2 regions of the Thermoleptolyngbya sp. M55_K2018_002 genome follow, and region 2 is predicted to be linked to the other one. Evidence: riboswitches for the same ligand, from Rfam matches in the RefSeq annotation. Region 2 holds a riboswitch; the other holds the start of a gene.
The links. Region 2 has a riboswitch for cobalamin ahead of IGS51_RS13920 (FAD-binding oxidoreductase). Riboswitches for the same ligand answer to the same signal wherever they lie in the genome.
Positions count from the first base shown of each region.

Region 1: linked by a shared signal. The riboswitch ahead of IGS51_RS16895 (sirohydrochlorin chelatase) and the one ahead of IGS51_RS13920 (FAD-binding oxidoreductase) in region 2 are both predicted to bind cobalamin.

Region 1 is NZ_DVEA01000331.1:5,977-10,282, reverse strand. It holds gene IGS51_RS16905 (PhnD/SsuA/transferrin family substrate-binding protein) at 1-415, opposite strand, end outside; gene sipA (regulatory protein SipA) at 672-914, opposite strand; gene IGS51_RS16895 (sirohydrochlorin chelatase) at 929-2,065, opposite strand; cobalamin riboswitch at 2,273-2,452, opposite strand; gene IGS51_RS16890 (ion transporter) at 2,613-3,452, shown strand; gene cysC (adenylyl-sulfate kinase) at 3,566-4,126, shown strand; gene IGS51_RS16880 (DUF1818 family protein) at 4,156-4,306, opposite strand, start outside.
Region 2 is NZ_DVEA01000271.1:6,451-10,756, forward strand. It holds gene IGS51_RS13910 (hypothetical protein) at 132-476, shown strand; gene lepB (signal peptidase I) at 533-1,252, opposite strand; gene IGS51_RS13920 (FAD-binding oxidoreductase) at 1,293-2,060, opposite strand; cobalamin riboswitch at 2,089-2,263, opposite strand; gene IGS51_RS13925 (efflux RND transporter permease subunit) at 2,409-4,306, opposite strand, start outside.

The DNA of each region.
Region 1 (4,306 bases), on a different contig from region 2:
CAGTCATGACCGCTTTGTAGTCTACTTGAGGAGTTAATCCTGCATCCAACAGCATTTTCGTGCCAGCCAAATGGGAGGCTGTAGAGCCAACTTTCCACATATCAACGGTTTTTCCCTTCAGATCCGCCAAGGATTGAATCCCACTATCGGCACGAACCACCAGGACTGCGTAATAGTTGGAGCGAATCAAGCTGACCAGTGGTGTGGCTTGAGTGCGAGCGTGGATGGTGACATATTCAGATGGGCCGGCCCAAACCAAATCCAGTTGATTGGCTTGCAATGCAGAAGCGGCCATCAGCAAGTCATCTACAGGAAAAAACTCAACAGAAGTTTCTAAAACTTCCTCTAGAGCAGTCCGAAATGGCTCGTACTTTTCGTTTAATTCATCGATGCCTTGAACATCTGTAATCGCCAATCTCAGTCTCTCAGGTAGCCGAACAGTAGCTGTGCGAGAGGCTGTGGAGCTTGCGCCACAACCAGCCGCAAAGAGGCAGGAATACCATAGGAAGTTGCGTCGTTTCATGACATTTTGGAGACAGGACTAAGCTGAGTGAACTCAAACTAGAGTTCCCGCTCAACATAAGAAGTCACCAAAAATTAATGATGATTTACCAAACTTATTAGATTACGCAACTCATGATGGTATGTCGCTTTGTATCGCTGCATTCTCCTCAGTCTGCTATCTTCTCTAGGTGCTGACCTTCTAATAAAAATGCGCCGCGTCCAAACCTCACACCCCAATACCCACCCGGTCGGCGATCCAGCACGATGCCTTCTTCACCAACCTGAATCAGGTCAGGTGGACGCAGCATGGGCATCGGCTCTGCGGTTTTGAGATAGGCAGGCAGGGCGATCGCCCGCACCCGATCGCCCACCTGAAACACCTTCTCCTCTGTTCCATCCAGTTCTGCCATTGCTTCACCCTCGTTCAGGGAACTTGCCAGATTTTTTCATGATACTGGCTCGGTTCCGCATAGGGATCGATCATTTCGCCATGATGATGATGCCCATGCGTATGGCCGTGGGGATGCCCGTGGGCGTGGCTGGGTTCATGGTCATGCGTAGGGTCATGCGTGTGATCCTGCGGATGGCTGGGTCTATGTGCATGATCTTGAGCATGATCTTGAGCATGATTTTGGGCATGTTCATGCGCGTGTCCGTGATCGTGCCCATGATCGTGCCCATGATCGTGCCCATGATTATGTCCATGCGCGTGTGCGTGTGCATGGTCATGCCCGTGGGCTGCGCCATTGCCGACAGCCGCCAGACGAAACTTGCACATTTCGCAATTCATCTGCACCTGCCCAAGCTGCGTTTCGATTTCGCGATCGCGCAATACAGAAAACAGCGTCCTGTGCAGCCCCATCTCTGGTAGGCAGACCATCGAGATATCGGGAAACTGGGCTTGCTGTTGGGCAGTGATCATGGCAATTTTCTTGACCAGCACGCCCGTAAACAAAAAGTAGGGCAGCACGATAATTCGCCTGGGCTGATACAGACGGGCGCGGCGGAAACCCTCTTCTAGCCGGGGATGGGTAATGCCGATAAAGCAGGTTTCGACGGTGTGATAGCCGCTGCCTTCCCAGAGAATTCTCGCCATTTTATAGACATCGCCGTTGGCATCGGGATCGCTGGCCCCGCGCCCCACAAACAGCAGCAGTGTGTCTTCCCGCGCAATGCCCTGGGGGTTCCACTGCGGCTGGTCGAGTTCTGCGAGGCGCGATCGCCACAGATCCAAAATTCCTGGCGTAATGCCAAAATGCCGCCCATAGTGAAACGTGACTTGGGGATGGCGCTGGCGGGCGCGATCCAGTTCATTGGTCACGTCGAACTTGTTGTGTCGCGCCGCAAACAGCAGCACAGGCAGCACCGAAAGGTCGGTATAGCCCTTGGCAACGCACTCGTCTACGCCCTGCTGAATCGATGGCTCCGTCAGTTCCAAAAAGCAGGGCACAACCGGACGCGAGAGATCCAACGCCTGATACGCCGCTGCAAAATCTAGCAAGCCCTGGCGACCATCGGCATCGCGGCTGCCGTGGCCCACCAGCAGCACCGGACGCTGCATCGGTAGCGGGGGAAGATCGATCTGGGGCGAATTTCCGAGGGCGATCGCCCCCTGCTCTGGCTCCAGAGGATACATCAGCGGCTGCGCTAGCGGCTCAGAGTTCGCAGCATCAGAGTTTGCAGCAATGGGGAAATTGGACTTTGAAGAAACGGGGTCAATAGAAAGGGTCATAAAAATCAAAACTCCGTTCCCGTGCGACGCGGGAGCTAGAGTGAAAAAGCAGCAGGCTGGCGTTCTGGCTGGGGAGCTTTGGATGATTTGGATGATTTGATGTTCACCCAATGAAACACGCTCCAGCTCCCATCACAGTTGCGGCACAGCGCCGGACTCTCACCGGACTTTCCCACCCTGCGGCTGTTCACATGTGCCTAGCCATCTTACCCCAGGCGGGGAGTCGTGGAATGGGGGAGAGGGGGATTGGAATGTGTCCCAGATTGGGAATGAGGGGATAATAAGAGGATCGCGGGATCGCGTCCTTCCCCGGATTGCGTTTTCAATTGCGTTTTTTTAGTGCGTTTTCAATTGCGTTTTCAATTGCGTTTTCCCAATGTCCTTTCGCAAGCGCATCGCCTTTTACCTCGAAGATATCGACACGCCTACCGGAAAGGCGCTCAACCTGCTGATTACCGGGCTGGTCCTGCTGTCGGTGGCGATTTTTGTCGCGCAGACCTATCCGCTGTCGGAGGAGTGGCGGACGGTTTTGGGGGCGCTGGATTTGGCGCTGCTGCTGCTGTTTTCGCTGGAATATTTGCTGCGGCTGTGGTGTGCGGAAGATCGACTCAAGTTTGTGTTCAGCCTCTTTGGGTTGATTGATTTGATGGCGATTTTGCCATTTTTCTTGGGCGCAGTGGATATTCGGTTTATCCGCATTTTCCGCTGGTTTCGGATTTTGCGGCTGGCGCGATTTTTTGAAGGGCGGACGGTGTTTGGCTATGTCACGACGGAAGACAGCGCCATTGTTGCCCGCATTTTGTTCACGCTGTTTTCTATCGTGTTTGTCTATTCTGGGCTGATCTATCAGGTCGAACATCCGGTCAACCCGGAGCAATTCAACACGTTTTTTGACGCGATTTATTTCTCGATTTCGACCATTTCAACGGCGGGCTTGGGGGATGTGGTGCCGATTACCGATGGCGGGCGATCGCTCACTATTTTGATGCTGTTGACCGGAATTTTGTTTATTCCCTGGCAGTTGGGCGACTTGATCAAGCAGTTGGTTAAAACGGGCACTCGTGTTGCCGTGCAATGCTCAAATTGCGACCTGTCGGTGCATGACCCGGATGCCTTGTTTTGCAAAAACTGTGGGACGCGGCTGCCTGCAAAGCCAGCGTTTTTTCCGGGAGAGAGTGATACAAATCCAACCCAAGTGGAGAACGTGATCAAGTAGACTAGGGGGCAGTTTTATTTCTGGTTTTCCAGAGCGTTCTTGGTTTGCGCCCGTCGGTGCCCCCAAGAGCGTGCAGGTTCTTGTGCTAGTTCTATCGTGAGGAGCAAAAAGCAATGCAGCAGCGAGGGGTCACAGTTTGGTTTACCGGGCTGAGCGGCGCGGGCAAGACGACGATTCGCATGGCGGTGGAAAAGGAATTGCGCGATTGCGGCTTGGCGGTAGAGGTGCTGGACGGCGACATCGTGCGCCAGCATCTCACCAAGGGGCTAGGCTTTAGCAAAGAAGACCGGGACGAAAACATCCGCCGCATTGGGTTTGTGGCACACCTGCTCAGCCGCAATGGCGTGATTGTGCTGGTGTCGGCGATTTCGCCCTATCGGGATGTGCGCGACGAAATGCGCGATCGCATCGGAGATTTCGTAGAAGTGTATGTCAACGCGCCGCTCAGCGTGTGCGAAGAGCGCGACGTGAAGGGCCTCTACAAAAAAGCACGGGCGGGCGAAATCAAGCAGTTCACAGGCATCGACGACCCCTACGAAGCGCCGCTGAATCCGGAAGTGGAATGCCGCACCGATCAAGAAACCCTCGAAGAGAGCGCCGCCAAGGTGCTGAATTTCCTGAAGCAGCAGGGATATCTGACCGGGCAGCCCGCGGCCTCGCTCAAACAGCAGTAAGGGGGCTAAGCAAGGGGACAGAAAGGGGACTAGAAAACCCTGAGCGACTGCGCTGCCTGAATTAGTCCTGGTACAGCCGCTGCGTCCCATCCCATCTCGGCACGGCGGCCCGTCAGCAGGATCATCCGCAGACTGTAGGACTGGGGAAACCCTTCGACCTCCAACCAGAGGCGATCGCTC
Region 2 (4,306 bases):
TTCAATTTAAGGGTTTTGTTTTTGCATTTCTTTGAAGCCTTTTCGGAGCTTTCAAGACTTTCAAAAATGCGGCGATCGCCACCGAAAAGCTTCTCTGAAACCCGCCTACAAATTTATTGGAGGACAATTCCATGTCAACGAACGAACGAGTCGAACGAGACACGTATGATCGCGGTATCATTCCTGCGGAAACCGCTGCCCGCAAAGAGCGCGAAGGTGATGCCTACAAACAAACGCCGACCGCTGAAGGCGACATTGATACGGCTGCGGGCTATACGGTAGACAACGAAGGTCTGGTCAATAACTTTGCCGTGGAACCCGAAATGTATTACGAAGTGCCGGGTGATCTGAAGGCGAAAGAAGAAGCTGAAGCGGCCGCCCGCGCCGCCGAACTCGCCGAAATCAATGACACGGATGAAGATGGCAAGTTGACCGAAGATGAAGACAATCGCAGCAAGGGGGTTGGCGTAATCTGACGCACCTCCAAAACCTGAGTGAAAAAGGGAAGTCCTGTGTATTGCAGGGTGCTTCCCTATTCGTTTAGCGCTCCAGTTTTGAGGGCGGGCACGCCGAAATCTGGCGTTTCTAGCCTGCCAAAGCGGGCAATTGGATAGAACCGGAAGATCGCTCGACCAATAATATTTTCAACCGGCAAAAAGCCCCAAACGTGGGAGTCGTTGCTATTGTTGCGGTTGTCGCCCATGACAAAAACATGGCCGGATGGCACGGTGACGGAACGCATCTCATAGCCTGGTGGCTCTGCGATGTAGGGTTCTGTCAGCGGTTCTCCGTCGATCCAGACCTTGCCCAGGTGAACCTGCACCGTTTGTCCGGGTTGACCAATCACCCGCTTGATAAACGCCTGATCGGTCGTGTAACCCAACTGCTGAAGCTGGGTCGGCGGGTCAAATACCACGATGTCGCCCTGCTTGGGGGGATGCAGCCGATAGGAAATTTTTTCGACCACCAGGCGATCGCCCACTTGCAGCGTCGGCACCATCGAATCAGACGGGATATACCTCGGTTCTGCCACAAATAGCCGAATGACTAGCGCCAGAGCAAGGGCGATCGCCAAAACCAGCCCATTTTCTCGCTGGGTCTTCCAAAAGCTGGCGCTGCGCTGAGTTTCCAAGTCTGGGCGATCGCCCGCAGGCGCTTCGGATGGCTCTGGAGACGCAACCGTTGGGCTGGGTTCGATGGCGTTGGGCAGCGAGGCGTTTGATGCAGGGGGGTCACCGGGCGGAGTCGTCATGGGAAAACGCAGGCGGCTAAAAAGGGCGGTTAAAAGGTGTTTAAAAGGCGTAAAACGATTCTGAGCGTACCTGGTCTAGTTTAGCCCCCAGCAGCACTGCTACGTCCTGAAGCTGGGCCGGGCGATCGCCCACCGCGCAAATTTCCACATCCACGCCTCGCCAGTCAAGGTGCATCTGGCTCAAGGTTTGGCGAATCTGGTCTGGACGGGTGGGTAAATAGCCAAATGTCGGCCACCGCTGCGAGAGCGATCGCCAATCGGCCTGGTAGGGCAAATAGTCTGGCGTTTCTGGATTTGCCTGCACCAGCCACACAGGTTGGTCAAAGCCCTGCTCATAGAGCCAGTCGATCTGACTTTTTAGGGGGGCAATCCCAGAGCCTTCAGCAATGTAGAGGCGCGGTCGGTCGGGAAGGTGCGCCAGCGTCATCAAGCCGTAGGGGCCGCGCAGGGCGATCGCCCCACCGATGGGTAAATCTTGTAAATAGGCGGAACTCCAGCCCACCCGCGACACGCACAATTCCACCTCTGGGCAGCGCGAGGGCGACGACGCGATGGAGTAAATCTTGGTGAACTGCTTGCCGTCTCGCTGAAATCGGGGCCAGACCGACTGCCCCGGCAAAAACCGGAAGGCTGGCTGATCCAGATGCAGGCGAATGGCCTGAATCGTTGGCGTAAGGGCGATCGACGACAGCACCGTACCGACGCAATCCATGGCCGGAAGGGGAGTCGGCGGCGGGGCGATCGCCGAACGAAGCGCAGGCCCGTGAACCTCCGCCTTCGGAGGCTGCGGCCGTTCTAAATGTTGCATCTTTACCTCGACCCGTGCATCGCGGGCATTGCAATGGGCGGCATCGGGCGGGCATTCTGACTTTGAGGCGGGTTCTGTGATGGGCCCTCAGGCCCTCGTCGATCCGCTCATTCACAGCTGCGGCACAGCGCCGGATTTACACCGGACTTTCCCCACAGATACGGCCAAGCTACAGGGCGATCGCCCCTCGCATGGCAAACATCTGCTGCCTGGACTGATCCTCCAGACAACCCGAATTCGTCCCGAAATTGTAGCTCGAATCGGGTCAGGTCGTTGCAAGCTGAAAATTACGGAAAATTACGGATCGTTGCAACCCTGGCAGACCGGGGGCTGGGCTAGCGTCCCTGCCTACTTGGTCAACGGCTGCTTGCGAGTCGATCCGCTGAGTTGCCGCAGCCGCTTTGCGCCCAGCGTTGCGCCTTTGGCCCAGGGCACTTCATGCAGCAGCGTATAGAAGCTAGGGATGATAAACAGCGTTAGCAGCGTCGCCAGCGACAGACCAGAAAACACGACAATTCCCAGCGGCCGCAGGAATTCTGACCCTTCGCCAATGCCCAACGCCAGCGGAAACATCCCCAGCACGGTGGTAATGGTGGTCATCAGGATGGGCTGGAGGCGCTGCGGCGCGGCTCGCAGCATGGCGCTGCGGTGGTCTAACCCTTGCTCTTCGCGGATTTGATTCGCCAGTTCTACCAAAATGATGGCGTTGTTGACCACAATGCCCACCAGCAGCACTGCGCCCACAATCACCGTCGCACCGATCGCCGTTTGGGTCAGGAATAGGCCGAAAATGCCCCCCGCCAGCGCTAGGGGAACTGTCAGCATGATCACCAGCGGATCGACCAGCGAGTTGTATTGCACCGCCATCACCACAAACACCAGAAAGGCGGCCAGCCCCCCCAGCAGAATCAGGGATGAACGCACTTCCTGAGCGCTTTGGGCACTGGCGCTGGGCAGGCGGCTCACGCCTTCGGGCAGCGTCAGCCCAGCCAGGATCGCGTCCGATTCGGCGATCGCATCGCTGAGGTTTGCGCCATCCACCAGGTTGCCCACAATTTGGACAATCTGCCGCTGGTTGATCCGCTGAATTTCTCCAGGCGCTTCGCCGACTTCAATCCGAGCGACATCCGCCAACCGCACAAGCTGTCTACCGCTCGTAAAGACGGGCAGTTGGGCAAGCTGGGCCGGGCGCTGGATGGCATTGTCGGCAAGCTGCACGCGGATATCCACCAGGCGATCGCCCCGCTGAAGTTGGGTCGGAACCGATCCGGTAATGGCGGTCTGAATCGTGTCACCAATGTCTTCGGTGGAAAGTCCCAACTGCGAAGCCCGCTCCCAATCGGGACGCACCTGGATTTCGGGCTGCGCCTGATCCGCATCAGGGCGATAGCGGGCCTGCCTGGCCTGCGAATCGAGCGCCGCCAGCACTTCGCGCCCCGCCTGCTGTAGGGCGCGGGTATCGCTCCCCTGAAGCAAAATGTCCTCGTCGGCCCCCCGCACGGGCGAGTTGTTGACAATCAGCCCCCGCACCGATTCTGGACTCAGCCGCAGGCGCGTTCCCACCAGGTTTAGCCGATTCAGTTCGGCGGTCATCCGCTCAGTAAACTCAGCCACATTGGTTCCTGGCTTTAGGGTAATGGTGCTAGATCCACGCAGCGCGTTGGCGTTGGTGTTGCTGCCAGACAGCGACCCGCCTGCGGTAGAAAAGAGGTACTCTACTTCAGGCTGTTGCAGCAAAACTTGGTCGGCCGCTGCCATCACCCGGCGGTTGTTTTCTAGAGACGTGCCAGGGGCAAACTGGGCGTTGAGCCTTGCCTGTCCGGTGTTGATACGGGGCAAAATCTCCTGTGGCAACTGACCCGCCATCCAAAAGCTGGTTCCGCCAAACAGGGCGATCGCCAGCCCAATCACCACCAGCCGATGCCGCAGCACCCACGATAGCCCCCGCACATAGGTATGCGTTGCATCCGCCAGCCGCGCTCGAAACGCCCGCAGCGGAGCCGAATCGCCCACCCGACTCGACCAGCGCACCGCCAGCAGCCGCGAGGTTAGCATGGGCACGACCGTCAACGCCACAATCAGGGAAGCCGCCACCGCAAAGCTAATGGTGAGAATCAACTGGCTGAACAGTAGCGAAAAGAAGCCGCCAATCAGCAAAAAGGGCAGCACAGACACCAGATTGGTGGTCGTGGACGCGACCAGCGCCGACTCTAGCTGCTGGCTGGCTAATTCCGCTTGCCGCAGGA